3 regions of the Psychrobacillus sp. NPDC096426 genome follow, and region 3 is predicted to be linked to each of the others. Evidence: riboswitches for the same ligand, from Rfam matches in the RefSeq annotation. Region 3 holds a riboswitch; each other region holds the start of a gene.
What was found. A riboswitch is a leader RNA that binds a small molecule or an ion and turns the genes downstream of it on or off. The one in region 3 is predicted to bind S-adenosylmethionine.

Region 1 (8,205 bases), on a different contig from region 3:
TTATTGGGAACCAAGGCAAAAACTTTAGTGTTGGAGCGAACCTTGGCATGATTTTAATGGAAGCACAAGATGATAATCTATTTGAATTAGATTTTGTCATTCGAAGCTTCCAAAATGCGATGATGAAAATTAAATATGCTTCTAAACCGGTAGTAGTGGCTCCGTTTGGGATGACACTAGGCGGCGGGGCTGAAGCTTGTTTACCTGCAGCCCATATTCAAGCTACGACTGAAACCTATATGGGTCTAGTGGAAGCTGGTGTTGGACTAATACCTGGTGGTGGCGGAAACAAAGAGCTATATATGAAGCATTTAAAAGGACTTCCAAAAGGCGTTCAAGTGGACTATCAATACGTTGCCAATAAAGTATTTGAAACAATTGCAATGGCGAAGGTCTCCACATCTGGGGAAGAAGCGCTTGAAAACAACTTCTTAAACTTTGCAGATGGAATTAGTGTGAATCCAGATCACCAGTTATATGATGCAAAACAAGCTGCACTAAATCTTGCAAATGCTGGATACAAAGCACCGTTACGAGAAAAGGTTCCTGTAACAGGATCGCCTGGATTTGCAACTCTACTTTTAGGTGCAGAAGGCATGTTTTTATCAGGTTATATTAGTGAGCATGACTTGAAAATTGCGAAAAAACTTGCGTATGTGATTGCAGGTGGAGAAGTTCCATACGGTACTTTAGTGGATGAGCAATATCTACTTAATTTAGAGCGAGAAGCATTCTTAAGCTTAGTTGCCGATCCAAAATCACAAGCAAGAATGCAACATATGTTAGTGAAAGGGAAGCCATTACGCAACTAATTTTGCGTAGGTGATAAAGGAGGAAAACTCATGCGTGAAGCAGTTATCGTAGCAGGTGCAAGAACACCGGTTGGTAAAGCGAAAAAAGGATCTCTCGCAACCGTTCGTCCAGACGATTTTGGAGCACTAGTTGTGAAAGAAACATTAAAAAGAGCGGGCGGTTATGATGGGCCGATTGATGATTTGATATTAGGCTGTGCCATGCCAGAAGCAGAACAAGGGATGAATGTAGCACGAAATATTGGTGCACTAGCGGGTCTTCCAGATACGACTCCTGCCATTACGATTAATCGTTTTTGTTCTTCTGGCTTACAATCAATTGCTTATGGGGCAGAACGAATAATGCTCGGGCATTCCGAAGCAATTATTGCAGGCGGAGTAGAATCGATGAGTATGGTTCCGATGATGGGAAATACAATTAGACCGAATGTGCATCTAGCAGAAACGGCTCCACAATACTATATGGGGATGGGCCATACTGCGGAGCAAGTGGCAACTAGATACGGTGTGAGCCGAGAAGACCAAGATGCTTTTGCTGTTCGTTCCCATGAACTTGCTGCAGCTGCAATTGCTGCTGGCAAGTTTGAAGATGATATTGTTCCGGTAGAAGTAGTGAAGCATTTCGTGGATGAAAATAATAAAGCCCAAGAGAAAAAGTTTTTGTTCAAAATGGATGAAGGTGTTCGAGTAGGTACGTCTATCGAAACACTAGCAAAGCTACGACCAGCATTTAATGTACGCGGATCGGTAACAGCAGGTAACGCTTCGCAAACTTCAGACGGAGCAGGGGCAGTTTTAGTAATGGACCGTGAAGTTGCAGAAGCACAAGGGTTAAAACCGATCGCTAAATTCCGTTCGTTTGCAGTAGGAGGAGTTGCACCAGACGTAATGGGGATTGGTCCAATTGTAGCTGTTCCAAAAGCATTAAAGCTTGCGGGATTATCGATTGACGATATTGATCTTTGGGAACTGAACGAAGCGTTTGCTTCTCAATCAATCCAAGTTATACGTCATTTAGGTATTGATATAGACAAAGTAAATGTAAATGGTGGAGCAATCGCACTAGGTCATCCACTTGGAGCGACAGGTACTATTTTGACATTGAAGATGATGAGCGAGCTTAAACGTCAACGAAAACAATTCGGAGTTGTGACGATGTGTATCGGCGGAGGAATGGGAGCAGCAGGCGTTTTTGAACTTTTATAACTTCATTCAGCAAATGTTTTCTGCGGAGCTGAACGAAGAGAAGCGGAAGCAAATGTCTTCTGCGGAGCTGAACGAAGAGAAGCGGAAGCAAATGTTTTCTGCGACGAGCTTGCGCAGGAGCTAACAATAACTGCTGAATTTCAAGGAACTCTGGCTAGGAGCGCCGCGTCCTGTGGCATCCGCCGAGGCGTATTTGATTACTAAAAAATAGGGGGAAATGGACATGACAGAAGTGAAGGATGTTATTAAAGGTGGAAGTTTTTTAGTAGAAGATGTGGATGCAAGCCGTATTTTCACTCCAGAGGATTTTACAGATGAGCAAAAAATGATTGCGAAAACCGCAGAAGACTTTGTAACGAATGAAGTATTACCTGTAGTAGAAAAACTGGAAAATCATGAGTTTGAACATTCCGTTCGATTACTTAAATCTGCAGGTGATCTTGGATTACTAGCGGCTGATATCCCAGAAGCATATGGTGGAATTGCATTAGATAAAATTTCTTCTGCATTAATTGCGGAGAAATTATCTGTAGCTGGTGGTTTTTCTATTACACATGGTGCACATGTAGGGATCGGAACTTTACCTATCGTTCTTTTTGGGAATGAAGAACAAAAAGAAAAATATTTACCAAACTCTGCTTCTGGGGATAAAATCTCTGCTTATGCTTTAACTGAGCCAGGTTCAGGTTCAGATGCATTAGGGGCTAAAACAACGGCGAAGCTAAATGCAGAGGGTACGCACTATATTTTAAATGGGGAAAAACAATGGATCACCAATGCAGGCTTTGCGGATGTATTTGTTGTATATGCAAAAGTGGATGGGGATAAATTTTCTGCATTCATCGTAGAACGCGAATTTCCCGGTGTTTCTGTTGGAGCCGAAGAAAAGAAAATGGGCATCAAATCTTCATCTACACGCACGCTCATTTTACAAGATGCACAAGTGCCGGTAGAAAATTTACTAGGTGAAATTGGTCGCGGTCATGTGATTGCATTTAATATTTTAAATATTGGCCGTTACAAATTAGGAGTTGGAACTGTTGGAGGTTCAAAACGTGCATTAGAATTAGCGATTTCCTATTCAAAACAACGTCAACAATTTAAAACACCTATTTCTTCTTTTAATTTGACGAAACAAAAATTAGCAACGATGGCTTCTAAATTGTATGCAACAGAAAGTTTAATCTACCGTACAGTTGGTTATTTTGAGGAGCGTATGAGCAGGTTAAGTGAAGCAGAACAAAAAGATGGGAAAGCAATTGCGGCATCTATCGCAGAATATGCAATTGAATGTTCGATTAATAAAGTAGTAGGATCAGAAGTGCTCGATTATATCGCAGACGAAGCTGTTCAATTGCATGGTGGGTATGGCTTCATGCAAGAGTATGAAGTAGAACGTATTTATCGTGACTCTCGTATTAACCGTATTTTCGAAGGAACAAATGAAATCAACCGATTGATCGTTCCAGGCACTTTCTTGAAAAAAGCAATGAAAGGCGAATTGCCACTACTTGAAAAAGCACAAAGCTTACAAGAAGAGTTACTTATGATGATGCCGGAAGAAGTAAGTGACGCACCACTTGCACAAGAAAAAGTACTAGTAGCGAATGCGAAGAAAATTGGGTTACTTGCTGCTGGGCTTGCTGCACAACGTTTCGGTACAAAACTAGAAGCAGAACAAGAAGTACTAGTGAACATTGCTAATATCGCAAATAACTTATTTGCAATGGAATCTGCGGTATTACGTACAGAAAAAGCAATTGGTCGTGACGGAGTAGAAAAGTCAAACCAAAAACTGCTTTATACGCAAATCTTCTGCCAAGAAGCATTTGATGAAATCGAAAAAGCTGCGAAAGAAACGCTAATCGCATCAGTAGAAGGTGATACATTACGAATGATGCTTTCTGCTCTTCGCAAACTAACTCGCTACACACCGTATAATGTCATTACTAAAAAACGGGAAGCTTCTGTTAAATTAATTGACGCGGAGAAATATGTCGTGTAATGAACCTCACCACAAAAATACTGTGAACCGATGTGCGGTCCACAGTATTTTTTGATATGATAAAAAGAAAAAAGGTGAGAAGTAATGAAGATTCAATTTTTTGGTTACCCTAAATGTAGTACATGTAATAAAGCAAGTAAGTGGTTGAAAGACAATAATATAGAATTTGAACACAATCAAATAGTTGACAATCCACCTACAAAAGAATTAATAAAAGAAATACTAGAAAAAACAAACATCGAAATAAAGAAACTTTTTAATACAAGTGGAACAAAATATCGAGAACTACAATTAAAAGACAAGCTTCCAAATATGACAGAAGAAGAACAGATTGAAAAGCTAGTATCCGATGGGATGCTAGTGAAAAGACCACTTGTTTTTGATGGTAAACATCTGACACTTGGTTTTAAAGAAGAAGAGTTTGAACAAATTTGGATAAAGTCCTAAAGTAGTTGTTTTTATCATAAAAATATGTGAATATTATAGATGAATATATAACTTATTTGAGAGGGGTATAATTTATGAGCACACCAAAAGAATTGAAATACTCAGAAGAGCATGAATGGGTAAAAACAGAAGGTGGTAATGCACGTATCGGTATTACTCATTTTGCACAATCTGAGCTTGGGGATATCGTGTTTGTTGAACTTCCACAAGTGGGAGACGATATTAAAGCAGGAGACCCATTCGGTAGTGTAGAATCAGTAAAAACTGTTTCAGAACTTTATGCGCCTATTAGTGGAAAAGTTGTAGAAGTAAATAGCGAACTAGAAGATAGCCCTGAATTTGTAAACGAATCTCCGTATGAAAATGCATGGATGATCGTCGTAGAACCATCAGATACTTCTGAAATTGATGGCTTATTAAGTGCTGAACAATACGAAGAATTAATTGCAGAATAATAATCAAAACGCCGGTTAATTGTCGGCGTTTTTTTCATATACTGAGTTAACGATGATAATTAGGGAGAGAAGCTAATTGGCTAAAGTTTTTAGTGAAAAAGTAATTCTCGTCGAAGGAAGATCGGATAAGCTTCAGCTTTTACGACTTCTTGATGAATCCCCAGAAATTATTTGTACAAATGGTACGATCTCTAATGTAAAGCTAGAGGAAATTTTGAGCCCATACGATGATTTACCCATATACGCTTTTTTAGATGCGGATAAATCAGGTGAACAAATACGTTCCGTCGTCCGAAAAGAATATCCAGAAGCAATTCATCTTTACACGAATCCGATGTATTGCGAAGTCGCCAATACCCCTTTCAAAGTTTTGGCATCTATACTGAAACGTGTTAATATTAAAGTGAAAAAAGAATTTTTACTTTAGGATGATGTTTTGTGAATGAATGGACGCGTGAACAGTGGGAGCAATTAAAAAATGGCAACCAGCTTTCGCTATTCTATCTCTATACACCGATGTGCGGTACTTGCATGGTAGCAAGTAAAATGATGCAAGTGATTAATGAATTAGTACCGAATCCAGTTGGCCAAGCAAATATAAATTATTTAGAAAACCTAGCGATGGAATATGAAATTGAAAGTGTCCCATGCCTGTTGATTGCCAAACAAGGTCATGTATATAAAAAAATATACGCTTTTCAATCCGTTCCTTTTCTGTTAGAAACAATAAAAAGAATTGACGACGAAGTAGAAATGTGATAAAATACGTCTTACTGAGTCATATAAATTAAATAGTGTTACTCTTATTAAGAGTGGTGGAGGGAAGTGCCCTATGAAGCCCGGCAACCGTCATGAAAATGAAATGGTGCCAAATCACGCAAAGCGAATGCTTTGGGAAATGAGAGAATGGAAAAGTTCTATTTATAGATAACTTACTTCCCTTCTGCTCTTTTGCAGAAGGGATTTTTTACTTTATTCAGCAGTTATTGTTTGCGACGAGTAACCGCAGGAGCAGTGTTCAAACCTTGCAAAAATAAAGTATAAGCCTTGGGCGTAAGTACTCCGAGGCGTAATTGATTAGGAGGGTGTGAGATTTACATGATAAGTTTAAAAGACGTTTCGAAGAAGTTTAAAACGAAACAAGGTACGATAATTGCTGTTGACGATGTAAATCTTGACATAAAGCAAGGCGAGATTTTCGGCATTATTGGATATAGTGGTGCTGGGAAAAGTACATTAATCCGGTTGCTCAATGGATTAGAGAAACCAACTGCTGGACAAATAGTTGTAAACGGAAAAGAAATTACTTCTATAAATGAGGACAAACTTCGTCAAGTTCGACACAAAGTGAGTATGATTTTCCAACATTTTAACTTGTTATGGTCCAGAACAGTCGCAGAAAACATTGCTTTCCCGCTTGAAATAGCTGGAGTTCCAAAAGATCAGCGAGTAGCACGAGTGAATGAGTTGATAGAGCTTGTAGGCTTAGAAGGGAGAGGCAATTACTATCCTTCCCAACTATCAGGTGGGCAGAAACAACGTGTAGGAATTGCCAGAGCATTAGCAAATCGTCCAGAAGTATTGCTATGCGATGAAGCAACATCAGCCCTGGATCCAGAAACAACGGATGCTATTTTGGATCTATTAGTCAGCATTAATGAGAAGCTAGGTTTAACGATTGTATTGATCACACACGAAATGCAAGTCATTCAAAAAATTTGCAATCGCGTGGCGGTAATGGAAGGTGGACACGTAGTTGAAGAGGGCGACGTGTTAGAAGTTTTCCAAAATCCACATCAACCGATTACCAAAAGATTTGTTTCACAAGTTTCTGAATCGACGCAAACAATGCAAACGATCCAAAACTTAGTGGATCTATATCCAAATGGGAAGTTAATCAAACTCACCTTTGTTGGAGAACAAACGGAACAACCAATACTTTCTAGGCTGATCAAACAATTCGAACTAGAAGTGAATATTGTGCAAGGAAATATATCGCATACAAAGAGCGGTGCATTTGGTACACTAATTCTGCAATTAGAGGGCGATGCATTTGCAGTCGATGAAGCGATCCAATTTATACATGATCAAAAAGTAAGTACAGAGGTGATCAACAATGATTAATACGCTTTTTCCGAATGTTGATTGGCCTAAAATGTGGGACGCTGCGCTCGAAACATTATATATGACGGCAATTTCTACTATATTAACAGCAGTTATTGGTTTAGCACTCGGTCTTTTATTATTCTTAACAAGTCCACATCAAGCATGGGCAAATAAGCTAGCGAACTGGTTAACAGGGGCTTTTGTAAATATATTCCGATCTATTCCGTTTATTATTTTAATCATTTTATTAATTCCTTTAACGAAATTTTTAGTTGGCACAATGCGTGGGCCAAATGCAGCGTTCCCTGCTCTCGTCATTGGGGCTGCTCCGTTCTATGCGCGTATGGTGTTAATCGCTTTACGGGAAATTGATAAAGGTGTTTTAGAAGCAGCAAGATCGATGGGTGCCAAAACCTCTACTATTATATGGAAGGTTTTACTTCCAGAATCGATGCCAGCTTTAGTGTCTGGGATTACAGTAACTTGTATTTCACTCGTTGGATATACAGCAATGGCGGGAATAATTGGTGCTGGTGGTTTAGGAACACTTGCTTTTCTAGATGGCTTCCAACGCAGTAGAGAAGATGTTACATTAGTCGCAACGATTTTAATATTAATCCTAGTATTTATCATTCAATGGATTGGCGATATGATTACAACGAAAATAGATAAACGTTAGGTGTTCACGGGTTTACCCGATCACATATAAAAATGGGGAAAATTAGAAGGAGAGAATACAGATGAAGAAATTTTTAGCTGGAGCATTATTATCAATAAGTGCGCTAACACTTGCGGCTTGTGGAGAAGAAGAAAGCAATAAATTAGTGGTAGGTGCTTCAAACACACCACACGCAATTATTTTAGAACAAGCAAAGCCTATTCTTGAGGAACAAGGAATTGAACTTGTTGTGGAACCTTATCAAGATTATGTATTACCAAATAAAGATTTAGAGTCTGGCGAGTTAGATGCGAACTATTTCCAACATATTCCTTATTTAGAGGATCAAATTGCTACATTTGGATATGATTTCGTAAACGCTGGTGGAATTCATATCGAACCAATCGGATTATATTCTAAAAAATATAATTCTATTGAAGAGCTACCAGAAGGTGCAACAATTTTAATGAGTAACTCTATTCCTGACCATGGCCGTATTTTAGCAATGCTTGAAGC
Region 2 (8,205 bases), on a different contig from region 3:
TCCTTGTGCTTTCAGATGTTGAATAACGGAAAACAGTTTAGTTGATTCATGAAGTGATAAAGGAGCTGTTGGTTCATCGAAAATAATTATTTTGGCTGAACTAACAAGTGCCCTTGCAATTAATACTAATTGTTTTTCTGCTAATGTAAGCTTAAAGGCAGGTTGTTGTACGGAGATATTCTCCGCTTGCAATTGTTGCAGTGCACTCCTCGCCTCTTTGTTTAGTTTCGGAGTGGAGATAAACAAGTTATTATGAGTCGCAATAGTATCAAGCATTATATTTTCAGCAACCGATAATTCGGGAACTAATGCTGTATCTACTTCCTGATAAACACAGTAAATTCCATGTTCTTTTGCTGCTTTTGGGGAACGTAGATGAACACCCTTACCATCTAATAAGACTTCCCCTTCATCTTGCTCATACACTCCCGATAAAATTTTCATAAGCGTACTTTTTCCTGCACCATTTACGCCTAACAATGCATGTACTTCCCCTTTTTCTAGGTGAAAATTTGCATTCTCTAGTGCTGTCACATTTCCAAATGACTTACGTATCGAATTCATCGAAAGAAAAGGATTTGCCACAAATATGCTCCTTTCTCAAAAAGAAGCTATCCTGTTTCAGGACAGCTGCTAGTAGTTGAGTTTATTAATTTTCCAACCCTTTTAATGCATCTGTATACCCTTGTTCACTTGCACCCCATCCTTCGACAAACTCATGTAAACTATTAGTCGTCACTGTTTCTTCCGGAAGTTTAGAAGCATCCACAAACACTGGATCTAGTACAACATTTGCTGTTGGATTTTCTCCGTTAATCTTTTGGAATAAGTAGCGTACTTGAATACGCCCTATATCCATAGGATCTACGGCAGCAGAAGCAACCCAAGGACTATTTTCTTTTTGAATCATTTGCAAATCTTCATCGCTCATATCAATACTGTACACTTTAATATCTGTTCTACCTGCCTGTTCAATCGCGCGAACTGCACCTTTTGCGAATTCATCCCAAGCTGCCCAAACTGCCGTAATATCTCCTTCATTTGGATATTGTTTTAATATGGCTTCCATTTGTGCTTGTGTATCTAAAGCAGTATTTGGTGTCGCCGCTCCAAAAGTAGCAATTTCTTTTATTCCCGGATTTTCCGATAAAAACTTCTCGTAAGCAACTTGTCTTTTTTCCATCGGGGCAAAACCTGCAACCCAAATTTTCACAATGTTCGCTTCACCATTTGCATCTTCCGATAATTTTTGTAATGTCATTTCAGCCATTTTTTGATCGCCTTGTTCTAATGTTGTTATTCCTTCTACATCGACACCCGCATCAAATGCTACTACTGGGATTCCTTTATCAATAGCATTTTGAACTCCTAGGTTTAACGCTTCTTTTGTACCATGATCAATTAATATCCCATCTAAGCCTTGATTTACTGCCGCATCTAGATTGGAAGCCATTTTTGCTAAATCACCTTCTGAGTTAAAAACGGTAACAGTGCCACCGAATTTTTCTACTTGTTCTTTAACACCTTCAATGTATTGTGCAGAAAAAGTACCAAGGTTTTGCTGTAAAATCAATGCAATTTTCTTGCCTACTAGTGGATTCTCTGACGTTTCTGTTTTGGTAGAAGTGGATGCTTCTTCCTTCGCATTCCCCTTTGGCTGACAACCCGTTAATATAATTCCGATGATCAATAAAATTGATAGTAACCAACTTGTTTTTGTCTTCATGATTCTTCTCCTTTTTGTGTACGTAGTAATGTCACAATATTTTTGTTGTATTCTGGATGAATGATTCCTTTTTCAGTTATGATTGCTGTTATTAAACGGCCTGGTGTCACGTCAAAAGCAGGATTATATACTCTTGTATTAGGAGGGGCTACCTGCTTCCCAGCAACATGCGTTATTTCTTCCGCTGGACGTTCTTCTATTGGTATTGCTTTGCCGCTTTCAATCGTTAAATCGAACGTCGAAATAGGAGCTGCTACATAAAATGGAATTTGATATGCTGCGGCTAATAAAGCCAAGTTAAGCGTTCCAATTTTATTTGCAGTATCGCCATTTGTAGCTATTCGATCTGCTCCAACGATAATAGCTTCTATCCCTTTTGCACTGATTGTATGTGCAGCCATACCATCTGTAATTAGCGTGACATCTACTCCAGATTGTTGAAGCTCCCATACAGTAAGTCTTGAACCCTGAAACACTGGTCTAGTTTCGCAAGCAAATACTTGAAACTTTTTTCCTTGTTCCTTACCAAGATGGAAAGGTGCTAGGGCAGTTCCATATTTCGCTGTTGCAATGGTTCCGGCATTACAAATGGTCATAACCTTTGTATGATTTCCAAGCAATGATAAGGCAAATTCACCAATTTTACGGCAAGAAGCTTCGTCTTCCTTGTGTATGCTAATAGCCTCTTCTAACAACCGTCCCTTCGCTTCCTGTACAGTTAAAGTGAGCGGTTTAGAACCTTTCAGACGCTCTAAAGCCCAAGCTAAATTGACAGCTGTCGGCCTAGACCCTGCTAAATACAAAGCATCCTTAACTAATAACTGCTGAAATTCATCCAAAGAATTTGTGTTGTAATGTTGTGCAGCTGAGGCTAATCCATAAGCAGCTGTTATACCAATTGCTGGTGCTCCTCGTACTTTTAACGTAATGATTGCATCGTATACATCTTCCAATGTTTCAAGTGTTAAGTATTCCACTTCTAGTGGTAGTTTCTGCTGATTCAATATTTCAAGCTTCTGATTGTTCCATTTGATAGATAAGGGAATACTCATTTGTGCAGCTCCTCAAGTAATTCAATTACCGCTTGTATAGAATTAATTTCTCTTCGTTTCAATATAAACACTTCACCTAACAGTAAAGCTTGTTTTTTCGAAACCGTTCTTTTTTCACCGTCTTCAATACCGTCCAAATCTTTCACATGTGCCAAACCGATTGTACGGCGTATTAACTCACAACCAGCAAAACCGAGTGTATCTTGGAAAACTTTCTCCAGAACATACGCCTTAAATCCTTTCGTATCTTTATACGATTCCACTGCCTTCGTATCCCAAAGTTTTGAAAACTCCGCAGAAAACACATCCCATGTTTCTGCAATATGGTGGAGGATTACCTCCCGTTGTTCCCCATCTCTTGTAATCGTTTGAACTATTAAATTAGCTAAAAATAATCCAACATCAAAACCAACCGGACCATAAAAGGCAAATTCAGGATCAATCACTTTTGTTTCCGTTTCACTCGCAAAAATACTACCTGTATGCAAATCTCCGTGAAGTAATGCTTCCGCTTCTGTCAAAAAACTTTTCTTCAATTTTGCGACTTCTAGCTTTAAAGGTTCATTACTCCAAATTGCTGCTACTGCCTCTCGTAAAGAAGGCTCAAAATCATTTGTTTCATGGTCAAAAAATGGATCGGTAAAGATGAGATCTTCTGTAATTTTACACAGTTCCGGATTAGAAAACTCGGAAACTAGTTTCTTTTTTTCAAATGGATGTAATGCAAAATCAGATGTATGAAATAGAGTTTGTGCTAGATATTCCCCTATATGGGATGCTAACTTAGGATAGGCTTCTAGACGGATCAACCCTTCCCGTGCAATAGTCAAATGTGATAAATCTTCCATCACTGTAATCGCCAATTCCTCATCGACTGCATATACTTTGGGCACTAGTCCCACTGCAAATTCTCCATGTTTTTGAAGTGCTTTTGCTTCAATTAGTGCACGCTTTAACGTGAGAGGCCAGCTTTCACCAACTACTTTTGCATACGGCAAAGCTTGTTTTAAAATGATTCCCTTTCCACTTTCTAATTCTTTGATATGAAAAACATAATTTAGATTCCCATCACCGATTTCACGACATTCCAACTCCGCGTCTTTTGGAAAAAGCTCCAGCCTTTTTGCGTATAAAATTGCCTTTTCTTCTGTTAATGATTCATACTCTTTTTTCGTAACTACCGTCATTCTTCTCTACCTTCCTGTACAAAATAAAAAGCCTCTTTCCAAAGAAAGAGGCGTAGAATAAGAGACTTCTCGCCTCTTATCTTTCAGAAAGTTCCCTTTCTGATGGAATTAGCACCGTGCCTTACGAGATGTTCATCTCGGCGCAAAAAAAGCGCCCCGTCTCACAACGGAATTACAGTCGGTTGCTGGGCTTCATAGGGCCATTACCCTCAGCCTGCTCTTGATAAGAGTGCTATTATTTGTAACTTTATATTGTTGATTTGAATCCTAACATAATTCAAAAAGTTCCGTCAACATATTTTTTAAAATTTTATAAAAATCTAAAAACTGTATTGACATTTTTCTTATTGCGTGAAATAATCGTTAGTAATTTGACAATAATAATAATTTCAATTGAATAATATTTTCTTATTTAGAGCAGGTGGAGGGACGAGCCCAATGATACCCGGCAACCGATTCATACTTTGAACACGGTGCTAATTCTTGCAGTCGGTTGACTGAGAAATAAGAAGTTGTTAACTATTTAACCTCTTCTTATTTGAAGAGGTTTTTTTAATTTGATTTTTTTAAAAGGGGATTGAAATTATGAGTGGAGTAACTTCAGTATATCAATTGTACGGAAATCCTGGATCATTCGAAAAAAAAGCAGAGGGCATCGCTTTAGGATTGACGATTGGCTCATGGACCGACCTACCTTTACTGGAACAAGAACAATTAAAACAGCATAAAGGGAATGTTGTTTCCATTACGCAGTTTGAAAATATACACCACCCATCTAAGACTGATCAAGTGAAAGCAGAGATCAAAGTAGAGTATCCTAGTGCCAACTTTTCAGCAGATTTGCCTGCCATCTTAACAACTGTTTTTGGCAAATTATCATTAGACGGGGAAGTGAAACTATTAGACTTAGAATTTTCACCGGAGCTTTTAGCAAAGTTTCCTGGACCGAGATTTGGTATCGAACATATTCGAAACATACTAAATGTACATGAGCGACCACTAATCATGAGTATATTCAAAGGGGTTATTGGGCGAGATATCGATTATTTAGCAGAGCAACTTCAACATCAAGCGCTTGGAGGGGTAGATCTTGTAAAAGACGATGAGATACTTTTTGACAACCCATTAACTCCTTTTGAAAAGCGAATAACAACTGCCAAAGAAGTGTTACGGCAAGTTTATGAAGAAACTGGACATCGAACGCTTTATGCAGTGAATTTATCTGGACGAACGTCGAAGTTAAGAGAAAAAGCTAGAAGGGCAAAAGAACTTGGAGCAGATGCTTTGCTACTAAATGTTCATGCATACGGGCTAGACGTACTACAAGAGCTTGTTGAAGATGATGATATTCAATTACCACTTATGGCGCATCCTGCATATAGCGGGGCTTTCACTTCTTCTCCATTTTACGGGGTCGCAACTTCCCTTTTACTTGGCAAATTAACGCGCTACGCAGGAGCTGATTTTTCGTTATTTCCTTCTCCGTATGGAAGTGTTGCACTCGAGAAAAAAGTGGCACTTACTCTAGGCGAAGAGCTAACAAAAGCAAGTTCTGTAAAAAGAACTTTTCCAGTTCCTTCTGCAGGTATTCATCCAAGTTTAGTACCTCTTTTAATGCAAGATTATGGAATCGATAGCATCATTAATGCTGGGGGTGGGATACATGGACATCCTACTGGTGCGATTGGCGGTGGGCTTGCCTTCAGACAAGCCGTGGAAGCTGTCCTAGCTGAAATTCCGCTTTCAGAAGCGGCAAAGCAGCATGTTGAACTCAAATCAGCAATCGAATTATGGGGGTAAGCATAATGAAAAAACTAGTCATCTTTTGCGACTTTGATGGCACGATTACGACTCAAGATAATATTATCTCTATTATGAAGCAATTTGCTCCTCCCGAGTATTTGCAGATCAAAGAGAATATTCTGGGACAAAAGCAATCGATTCGTAAAGGTGTCACGGATATGTTCGCACTACTTCCTGTTTCACTGAAAGATCAAATTACAACTTTTTTGCTAGAACAAGCACAAATTCGCGAAGGTTTTGCTGAATTTGTTTCTTATACAAAACAAAACAAAATTTCGCTTTATATTGTGAGTGGCGGAATCGATTTTTTTGTGAATCCAATGCTTGAGCCGTTCGGACCGTTTTCCGATGTTTATTGTAACGAATCGGACTTTTCGGGGGATACGATACAGATTAATTTTCCACATGGATGCGATGAGCAATGTACAAACAAAGGCTGTGGCTGCTGTAAGCCATCTATTATTCGCAGGCTCCAAGACAGTGATGCATTAAGCGTTGTCATTGGAGATTCTATAACAGATCTAGAAGCTGCTAAATTAGCAGACATCGTCATTGCACGAGATTTCCTGATAGAAAAATGCGAAGAACTTCTTATTCCATATGAACCGTTTGAAAGTTTCCATGATGTCATAAACATAATAGATGCAAAATTAGGTGTAGAAATATGACAGCACTTCAAAACAAATGGGAAGAATTAGCTGACATTAAAGACGAACTAGCCGCAAGAGATTGGTTCATGGGGACTAGTGGGAATTTAGCGATAAAAGTGAGCAATCATCCACTACACTTTTTAGTGACAGCTAGTGGAAAAGATAAAAAGAAGCGGACAATGGAAGACTTCTTACTCGTAGACACTAATGGACTTCCAGTTGAAAAGACCGATTTAAAACCATCTGCAGAAACATTACTGCACTGTGCCATATACGACAAAACATCAGCTGGATGTAGTCTTCATGTACATACAGTGGCGAATAATGTTATTTCTGAAATATATGGTGATGAGGGAAAAATTGACTTTCAAGGTCAAGAGCTTATTAAAGCTTTTGGTTTATGGGAAGAGGATGCGTTGCTCTCTATCCCTATCATTCCAAATCACGCGCATATTCCAAGCCTGGCAGAAGAATTTTGTTACCATATACATGCTGATAAAGGAGCCGTACTAATACGAAACCACGGTATCACTGTTTGGGGAAAAGACGTTTTCGAAGCAAAGAAACTATTAGAAGCCTGTGAGTTTTTATTTCAGTATCAACTAGCACTACTTCAAATAACATCAAAATAAGAGAGGAAGATTGAAATGGCTATCATTAAAATTCAGGGAACAAATGAAACAATTGAAGCACAAAACGAGGTTGCAGCATTTTTAGAAGATCAAGAGGTTGTTTATGAACATTGGGATATTGAAAAGTTACCGGTACACCTTCGTGAAAAATTTGATCTAAGCGATGCAGAAAAAGTGGAAATTCTACAAGCTTTTCAAACGGAGATTGATGACATTTCAGAACGTCGTGGCTATCAAGCATCCGATATAATTTCGTTATCTGATTCTAATCCTAACTTAGATGAACTTTTGAAAAACTTTGAACGCAAGCATATTCACACAGACGACGAAGTGCGCTATATTGTAAGCGGCCATGGCGTGTTTATCATCCAAGGAAAAGATGAGCGTTTCTTTGAAGTACATTTAACACCTGGGGACCTGATTTCTGTTCCTGAAAATATTACGCATTACTTTACACTTTCGGAAGATCGTAAAGTAGTTGCAGTTCGAATCTTCGTCACAACAGAAGGCTGGGTACCAGTTTACCAAGACGAAGTTGCTCAAAGCTAAATCAAAAACTCCTAAATTGCCGTATAAAGCAATTTAGGAGTTTTTTATCAATTATTAAGTAAATAGCGGGTACTTTTATTTACAAATTCACTGGAAAGAGTATAATGTGAAGGTGACGTAAGTCTATATTACTCACTGTAAAATCTATTTTTGACTAAATGAATTCTAATAAAATAAAAGCAAACTTCACTTTGTTTGAGAAGATGGGGTGGTAAAACCTAATGACACAAGAACCAGAATTGACACTTGTCGAACATTTAACAGAACTACGAAAAAGGCTTATCATTGTAGCAACAACATTTATCCTTTCACTTGCATTAGGATTTTGGCTTGCTCCAAAGACATTAACTTTTATAAAAAAACAACCTACAGCCGCCCATGTTGAATGGAACGTGTTTGGTTATACAGATGGTCTTATGATTTATGTTAAATGTGCTCTAATTTTAGCTATTTTAATCACTTTACCCATTGCAATGTATCAAATCTGGTTATTCGTAAAACCAGGTTTATTGGAGAAAGAAGCACAAGGAACAATTTTCTTTATACCCGTTTCGTTCTTTTTGTTTTTAGCAGGGATAAGTTTTAGTTATTTTATTCTTTTTCCTC
Region 3 (8,205 bases):
ATCATAGATAAATCCTTCTTTTTCAGATTTTTGTGCAAGCCATATAACTCCAACTGCCTTGTCTTCATTCAGAACAGTGTATAAGAAATTACTCTCTGTCTTCTCGCCTTTCGGCAAAAGCTTCGAATATTCCTCTTTCGCTTTACTAATTGATTCTTCCTGATCCCAATTTCCGGATAAAACTTTTTCTTCCGCATATGATTTTATCGCTGAAGAAAGATATTTTTGATACTCATCGGAATTCATTAAAACTAACTCAACCATCGTTTTTCTCCCCCTTAACTTGTAACTTCTATAAAACAGCATTCAATTCCTTCTTTTCACTAACTGGCTGCATTAAGAAGGGGATTATACAAAAGCGTTAGAAATACCAAGAAACACACTTTCAAAACATAAAAAGTCTATGCCCTATTATTCTTTCACTATTTGTTTTTCCTGAATTTCCATATACAACAATAAATTAAGGCTAACTTCCAAGCTCCCTATATGGAAAAAGCTCATCTTCTTTTAGAAATTTGTGATGATGCAATTCTTCACTTACTAGGGATAATGCGTCGAAAGGGACCGCTAGCCTTCTCGTTTGACGCACCCTGCATGAGCCGCAACTATAGTCATCTCACTCCAAGTAAACTTGCTATTGTAAGAATTAGTTGCTTTCGCAGGCAATTTAGTTGGTCTCGTGCCGATTTAGTTGCTTTCAGACTAGAACTAGTTGCTTTAAATGATTAGTTTGTTGCCCTAATCCAATTACTGGATACAAGCAATTGGAAAACTGGATAAAATTTTGTTTTTTAGCGAGCCGACACTGTAAAGTGAGCAACTCCCATTGATTTTTGCGGCAGGCGGCGACTCCTGCCGGATGAGTGAGCTTAATGAGACATTCCAACGTACGCGCAAGCGGCGGGAATGGCTCATCGCTCACCCGGTGGAAAGCGTCCGTCCTGCAGCGAAAATCATGGCGGATACCTTATGACACACTTTCCCATATTACGTTACTTTCTAATCCCTAGAAAACGACAAAAAATAGGATGATACTCTACAATTAGAGATCATCCTATTTTTTACTTCTATATATTTTAAATCGTAATAAAAAATCCTGCACGTTTTCCAATGATTTCCGCGTAATCTTCTACCATAACACTTGCAGTTGGATACATCCCCGCACCCGGTCCTACTAATGTGAGGGTCCCGATGTAGTTTGTATCTAGTGAAACAGCGTTATTTACTCCTTCTATCGCGTATAAAGGATGATCTGGGCCTACAAGTTGCGGTCCAACCGATGCAAATAGTTCCCCGTTTTCATCTTGCTCAATTTCTGCAACATGTCGGTAACGAAGACCTTCTTGCTTCGCTTTTTTCACATCCTCTAATGAAATTTCATCAATTCCCACTACTTTTACATCGTTCCAGTTTGGCTGTTTACCAAAAGCGAGCGCACTTAAAATCATTAATTTACGGAAGGCGTCTTGACCTGAGACGTCATTATATGGATCTGCTTCTGCATATCCTAGGAGCTGTGCTTCTTTTAAAGCATCTTCAAACTGACATTCATCTACACGCATTTGCGTTAAAATGTAATTCGACGTTCCATTTAAAATTCCTTGAATTTTCTTCACTGAATTGACTTGAAGCAAATTTTTCAATGTTTTAATGACAGGAACTCCACCAGCTGTAGTTGCTTCATACCCGACAAATACGCCTCGGGATTTCGCGCGCTCTTGTAGCGGAATACTATACTTGGAGAACATCACTTTATTTGCTGTAATGACGTGACAACCTTTATCAATCGCTCGACATAAATAGCTATACGCCGGTTCTTCATTGACAATAGCTTCAAAAACTACTTGTAGTCCAGGAATGTTAATGATGTCCTCGAAGTCATCTGTTACTAGTACACCAGGAGTTTCTATTCTTTCTTTGGATAGGTTATGGACAAGAATAGCGCTAATTTCAATATCCAATCCTAGCGATTTTTTTAAGTCTTCTTTTTTTTCATTGACAATATGATATATCCCTTGACCGACTGTTCCGAAACCTAAGATTGCTGCTTTTATTTTCGCCATACTTTCTCCTCCAACTAAATCTGCACAATTGAGCTTTTTACATATTGTAGACTATTTCCGCCCAATTAACAACAAAATTCTATCTAGAGAGGACATTTGTTTTTTCCACAAGTACTTTATCTAAAGCATTTTGTAAGTCCTCTACCGCTTCTAACCCTACAGACAAGCGGATTAGATCCTCTGTTACGCCTGTTTTCACTAAATCTTCTGGTGTTAACTGTTGATGTGTTGTAGAAGCTGGGTGAATAATCAATGACTTCGCGTCTCCCACGTTTGCTACATGCGACCAAATTTCTATATTATCGATAATGCGACGACCTGCTTCTCTTCCGCCTTTTACGCCAAAGTTTAAGATAGACCCAAAGCCGTTTTGTAGATATTTTTTCGCCAGTTCATGAGACGGATGATCTTCCAATCCTAAATAATTCACCCATTCTACACCTTCATGGTTTACTAAATATTCCGCAATTTTTTGTGCATTCTCATTGTGCTTAGGTACTCGAAGATGGAGCGTTTCTAGCCCTTGTAAGAACGAAAACGCTGCTTCTGGACTTAACGAAGGTCCGAAATCACGTAGAAGCTGTACACGTAATTTAATCGCAAATGCGACGTTTGGTACATCGATTCCATAGCGTAATCCGTGATATGTTATATCTGGTTCAGTAAACCCTGGGAATTTATCTGAGTTCCAGTCAAAGTTTCCTCCGTCTACCACGATTCCACCGATCGTCGTTCCATGTCCGCCAATCCATTTCGTAGCGGAATGGATAACAACATGAGCACCGTGCTTAATCGGGTTCGTTCCATACGGAGTAGCGAATGTATTATCTATTAAAAGTGGAACGCCTACTTCATTTGCAATCGCCGCTACTTTTTCTATATCTAATATATTTAGACTTGGGTTTCCAATCGTTTCTGCGAAAAAGCCTTTTGTTTTATTAGTTACTGCAGCACGGAAGTTTTCCGGATTAGTAGAGTCAACGAATTTTACCGTAATGCCGTAACGAGGCAGCGTATGTGCAAATAAATTAAATGTACCGCCATATAAGTTTTCTGCTGCAATTATTTCGTCCCCTGCGCCCGCAATATTCAAAATCGAGAACGCAATTGCCGCCATACCCGAAGATACTGCAACTGCTGCCGTTCCACCTTCAAGAAGCGCTACTCGTTGTTCGAAAACATCGACAGTCGGGTTCATAATACGAGAGTAAATATTGCCCGTTTCTTTTAATGCAAAAAGATTTTGTGCATGTTCTGTATCGCGAAATACGTAAGAAGTCGTTTTGTGAATAGATACTGCTCGTGAACCTGTTACTGGATCTGGCTGTTGACCACCGTGCAAAAGAACTGTTTCTTTTTGAAGATTTGTCATTTTGAATTCCTCCTAAAAATAGTTTAGATGGACGCATTGGGAAACGGGTAAGAATCATTAGGACAAACAAAAAACCCCGCTTCGATTAAGAAGAGGGGTGCAGTTTCGCATGTTCCTCCTCTTATCTTCCAAATTCGAGTAATCCGAATTTGTAGGAATTAGCACCTTTCCAAGTTTAGAACTCGGTGGTTGCCGGGCATCGCAGGGCCTAGTCCCTCCGCCACTCTTGATAAGAGTATTAGATTTAGTTTTCCATCTTGATACAAAGTATAAGATTCTATTAAACTATAAGTCAAGTGTTTTTATAAAAAATTCTGAAACTTCTTTGGTGATGGAACGTTTAATGTATTGTAGTTATTAGATAGAGAGGTGAGATGATGGCAGTTTGGATTTTGATTATATTAGTTATTAGTTACTTAGTCGGCTCAATCCATGGTTCGAAAGTTGCGCAGGTTCTAAGTGGCGTCAATATCAAAAAAGAAGGGCTCAAAAATTCTGGTGCTTCGAATGCGGCGATTGTGCTAGGTATGAAATATGGCATCCTAGTCGCTGTGATTGATATTTTAAAGGGAGTACTCGTTATTGTCGGCGTGCGTTTTTGCATCCAACAATATGGTATTTTTTCCGTTATGGAATCGGATTTATTGCTTTATTTGGCTGGAGCTGCTGTTATTTTAGGGCATAATTTCCCAATTTATACTAGATTTCAGGGTGGGAAAGGGACCGCTTCGATAATTGGAATACTATTTGCTATATATTGGCCTATTGGACTTATTGGACTTTTATTATTAGTAGGTACGACTTTTTTAACGGATTTTTTATTGATCGGTGTGTTTGTATTTTATGCAGTATTTATAGTGGCTTCCATTTGGTTTGCCGAAGGGGTTGCACCTATTGCGGTTGCCGTTTTTTTATTCGTCATGGCTCTTATTCTCCATATCGAAAACTTTCGCCGTCTAGCCCGTAAAGAAGAACCAAGAATATCCGCGTTCTTGAAGAAAAAGAAACCATCTGTGTGAATGATATGAAGAAAAAAGTGAGGTGGATCGTGCTTATTCCTTTACTAGTTGTTATATCAGGCGGATTTGGTATGTGGATGATCACGAGCAAATGGCTAGACGATGGATTAGAACCGAAAGCAAATGGATCCAATGAATACGCCATCGTGCTTGGTGCAAAAGTGAAAAAAGGAAATGTCCCTTCTCTTGCTTTACGTTATCGTTTAGAAGCGGCACTCGCGTATGCTGTAGAAAATCCTCATGTGAAGCTCGTCGTATCTGGTGGACAAGGTCCCGATGAAGATATAGAGGAAGCTGTATTAATGAAAAACTTCCTTTTGGAAAACGGGTTAGCAGAGGAGCGTATCATCGTGGAAAATCGTTCGACCTCTACTTATGAAAACTTGTTGTTTTCGCAAGAGCTGTTGCCGGATGATGTGGATTCTGTGACGATTATTACGAGCGATTACCATCTATATCGTGCGAAAATGCTTGCTCGTAAGCTAAATTGGGATACGGATGTTGTAGCTGCAGAAACGCCAAAAGTGGTGAAGGCGAAAGTGAGATTGCGTGAGCGAGCTGCGCTTTTAAAGACTTATATTGTAGGGAAATAACTCCGAGATACTCGGAGTTATTTTGTCTAAGAAATTCGTGCTTTTCTACCTTCCCTACAAACTAATTTCATAAGAGAACGGTGGGCTGTAGGAACTAGCGTGAAAAAGATATCCATTGTTCTACGCAATGGCATTGGACAAATAATCGGTTTGTTTTTATGAACGCCATCCAAAGCGATTTTAGCTAGTTTTTCTGGAGACATTAACTTTTGCTTTTCTAATTGTTTGTACATAGCTACTTTGTCTATATTGATTGCCTTGGCACTAGTAAAAATAGGCGTATCAACAAATGTTGGACAAAGCGTGCTCACTTTTACCCCATATTCTTCTGCTTCAAAATGTAAAGAATTAGTCAAGCCTACAATAGCATGTTTGGTTGTCGAGTAAGCAGTAGTAAGAGGAGATGGCCCAAGCCCGGCAGCTGATGCTGTGTTAACGAGATGACCGAATCCTTGCTCTTTCATGATACGATATCCAACCTGTGTTCCATTGATTACTCCCCACAAATTAACGTTCACAATTTCCTTCCAGTCTTCCCTCGACATATCATATAACTCTCCATACATTGTAATACCCGCATTGTTAAATAGATAATCTAATCGCCCAAATTCTTTGTACGTATATTCAATTACACTCTCCACGCTTTTATAATCAGTAACATCCATATACTCATACCTAGCATTAGGCCCCGTTTCGTTAAGTTGAACCTCCGCAGTTTTTCCCTCTTTTTCATTTATATCTGCAATAATTACAAATACATCTTGGGACACGAGTTCGTTGCATAATGCCCTACCTATTCCTGAAGCACCACCTGTTACAATAGCAATCTTTTTGTAGTCTCCCATACGAAATCCCCCATTTTTATAACCGATTTATACTTGCTGCATATACGTCCGCTACAATTTGTGCACCAGTACTATTTAAATGAATTCCATCTAATGTAAGATTTAGTCCTCTTTTCTTTGATAACTCGTCGATTTTAGAAGGTTTCTTATAGAAGAAAACATCCAGCATGACTCTCATCGGATTTGTGCTAATGTAATCTGAACTATTTACATTGACTAAGTGCTCCTTAAATGCTGCTTGTATATTCACATAATCTACACTCTTCACTTTACTAATGGATTCGATAAGGGCTGCCAATTCTTTCGTTTCTTGATTAGGAGAATTGTGAAGGTCTTCGCCAACTATGGATGGCGATACGGTAACTACCTTTCTTGATGAAGCAATTACCATATCTAAAATTTGCTGATAAATTTCTTTAAACTCTTCATGGTTATTTACCACTGGCTGTGCTTGAACACTTAAGAGTTTAGAATAGACATCATTGACACCGATCCAAAGGAATATCAAATCATAGTCAGTAGCTAGCTTCATTTTTGTTAACCGTACATGCAAGCTTTTAACTGTTTCCCCTGGTTTCCCAAGATTGACGAACGTGACAGTTGGGTACCTTTCTTTTAAAATGTGAAAGAAAGAAACGCCAGGTCTACCATCTGTTAGACTGTCTCCAATGAACCCAATTTTCATATCAATTCCCCCTTTTTTTAATCGAAGCTAAAAAGATTGTAATCGCTTGTTTAAAAAGTGGCTCTAGCGTACTTAAATCTTGGGTGGTGTTCGTAAGTTGGCATAAGCCACCTAGCCATGTTCCTAATAGTGCAGTCCACTCCTCAATATTTCCTTCTTTAAATTCTCCATGTTCAACCCCTTCTTGAAATATAGAACGGTAAGATCCCATTGGTATTACTGCTAGCTCGAATAATTTCTGCACGGATTCTGGACTTGATTTTGGATCAGATGCTAACTCCTGCCCTGCTTTTAATAGTGGTGTCTGGTAATTGTATAAAACATGCATAGCCATTCCATACCATTTCTCTGTAGCAGTTGAATAAGCCGGTTCCTTTTCCAACCATTTTTCATACCATTCCCGCATTGATTTTTGTGCTAATAAAACAAAAAGCTTTTCTTTATTTTCAAAATGATAATAAATATGTCCCTTACTATAACCAGAGGCTTTTGAAATATCCCCTACGGTTGTTTGAGTATATCCCTTTTCAGAAAATAAAAGGAATGAATTTTCCATTATTACTTGCCTTGCTTTATCGCTATCATAACGTCTTTTATTCAATATTTTAGAAGCTCCTTCTTACATTTGAACAATCGTTCTATTTAAATTATAAATTATTTAACTGAAAATTCAAATCATTTTATGAGTGTTCATAATATTGTCACTTTGGATTAAAAGCAATACATCTTATTGGAAATGTATTGCCCAATGAACACGAGGCATTAGTTTTAGTTATATAGTCTAAATGTAGCTGTACTATATGCTATTAAGTTTCCTTGTTCATCGATTACTTTGCCATTTAAAATCGCCGTATGATCGGAGCGGTGTATAAGCTCACCAATTATTTCACTTGTTCCTTCAAAAACACTATTTAAAAACTTTACTTCCATTTGAATGGTTGATGCAGCCTTAACGCCTAATGATCTAGATGTTATGCCCATTACTATATCTAGACCAGACATTATAACTCCCCCATGCAACATATCCTTTAAGTTAGAAATTTCGGGTCTTTTTTTTATTTGAATTATTACTTTCCCATATTCAACACTTACACATTCGAATCCTATATACTTAAAAAAATTAGATTGTTCAAACTCATTAATCAAAGAAGAAAAGTTCATCATACAAGCCTCCTGTGCACCAATACTGTGATTTTATCATTGTTTCGTCGAATTTATCGCTTGTTTGCCATAAAAAGCACAAAAGGCGCGCATTTGCGTCTCTTGTGCTTTTTATCTTCTCTTGATATTTATAATAGCTATTAACTCTTTTGATATTGTACTTTCTCCAAATGACGTACCATTTGACCTAAGTGACTCTCTATATGTTTAACAATTAAATGATCGATTAAAAAAGACAGCGGTTTGCCATCAAAATTAGCGTTATAGCTTGGTGCAGTTTTACTTAAATCTTCCGCTTGGACTTTACTTAACGCTCGCTTTGTAAGAGAAATTAGCGATTGGAGACGAGTAATTACTTGTTCTGTAGAAACAGAAGCAACATAATTTTCTTCCACAGCGGCTAAACGTCGAACATGCTCGTGGTTACGTCCCCATTTTGCCCCAGGAACGATTAATAATGCTTCTAA

Region 1: another riboswitch for S-adenosylmethionine. It lies ahead of ACIQYS_RS13480 (methionine ABC transporter ATP-binding protein); the one in region 3 lies ahead of ACIQYS_RS12545 (O-acetylhomoserine aminocarboxypropyltransferase/cysteine synthase family protein).
Region 2: another riboswitch for S-adenosylmethionine. It lies ahead of ACIQYS_RS06885 (2,3-diketo-5-methylthiopentyl-1-phosphate enolase); the one in region 3 lies ahead of ACIQYS_RS12545 (O-acetylhomoserine aminocarboxypropyltransferase/cysteine synthase family protein).

The regions. Positions count from the first base shown of each region.
Region 1 is NZ_JBIWEX010000015.1:35,966-44,170, reverse strand. It holds gene ACIQYS_RS13515 (3-hydroxyacyl-CoA dehydrogenase/enoyl-CoA hydratase family protein) at 1-812, shown strand, start outside; gene ACIQYS_RS13510 (acetyl-CoA C-acetyltransferase) at 843-2,018, shown strand; gene ACIQYS_RS13505 (acyl-CoA dehydrogenase family protein) at 2,242-4,023, shown strand; gene ACIQYS_RS13500 (arsenate reductase family protein) at 4,108-4,470, shown strand; gene gcvH (glycine cleavage system protein GcvH) at 4,545-4,925, shown strand; gene ACIQYS_RS13490 (toprim domain-containing protein) at 5,002-5,352, shown strand; gene ACIQYS_RS13485 (thioredoxin family protein) at 5,364-5,684, shown strand; SAM riboswitch class I at 5,726-5,830, shown strand; gene ACIQYS_RS13480 (methionine ABC transporter ATP-binding protein) at 6,024-7,049, shown strand; gene ACIQYS_RS13475 (methionine ABC transporter permease) at 7,042-7,710, shown strand; gene ACIQYS_RS13470 (MetQ/NlpA family ABC transporter substrate-binding protein) at 7,772-8,205, shown strand, end outside.
Region 2 is NZ_JBIWEX010000006.1:80,431-88,635, reverse strand. It holds gene ACIQYS_RS06905 (sugar ABC transporter ATP-binding protein) at 1-585, opposite strand, end outside; gene ACIQYS_RS06900 (sugar ABC transporter substrate-binding protein) at 650-1,726, opposite strand; gene mtnA (S-methyl-5-thioribose-1-phosphate isomerase) at 1,723-2,778, opposite strand; gene mtnK (S-methyl-5-thioribose kinase) at 2,775-3,965, opposite strand; SAM riboswitch class I at 4,039-4,195, opposite strand; SAM riboswitch class I at 4,371-4,476, shown strand; gene ACIQYS_RS06885 (2,3-diketo-5-methylthiopentyl-1-phosphate enolase) at 4,551-5,765, shown strand; gene ACIQYS_RS06880 (2-hydroxy-3-keto-5-methylthiopentenyl-1-phosphate phosphatase) at 5,771-6,436, shown strand; gene ACIQYS_RS06875 (methylthioribulose 1-phosphate dehydratase) at 6,433-7,050, shown strand; gene ACIQYS_RS06870 (1,2-dihydroxy-3-keto-5-methylthiopentene dioxygenase) at 7,066-7,599, shown strand; gene tatC (twin-arginine translocase subunit TatC) at 7,821-8,205, shown strand, end outside.
Region 3 is NZ_JBIWEX010000013.1:81,998-90,202, forward strand. It holds gene ACIQYS_RS12535 (GNAT family N-acetyltransferase) at 1-264, opposite strand, end outside; gene ACIQYS_RS12540 (homoserine dehydrogenase) at 1,077-2,063, opposite strand; gene ACIQYS_RS12545 (O-acetylhomoserine aminocarboxypropyltransferase/cysteine synthase family protein) at 2,143-3,435, opposite strand; SAM riboswitch class I at 3,554-3,671, opposite strand; gene ACIQYS_RS12550 (glycerol-3-phosphate acyltransferase) at 3,813-4,454, shown strand; gene ACIQYS_RS12555 (YdcF family protein) at 4,460-5,047, shown strand; gene ACIQYS_RS12560 (SDR family NAD(P)-dependent oxidoreductase) at 5,074-5,892, opposite strand; gene ACIQYS_RS12565 (GDSL-type esterase/lipase family protein) at 5,909-6,577, opposite strand; gene ACIQYS_RS12570 (TetR/AcrR family transcriptional regulator) at 6,579-7,178, opposite strand; gene ACIQYS_RS12575 (PaaI family thioesterase) at 7,346-7,738, opposite strand; gene ACIQYS_RS12580 (DinB family protein) at 7,879-8,205, opposite strand, start outside.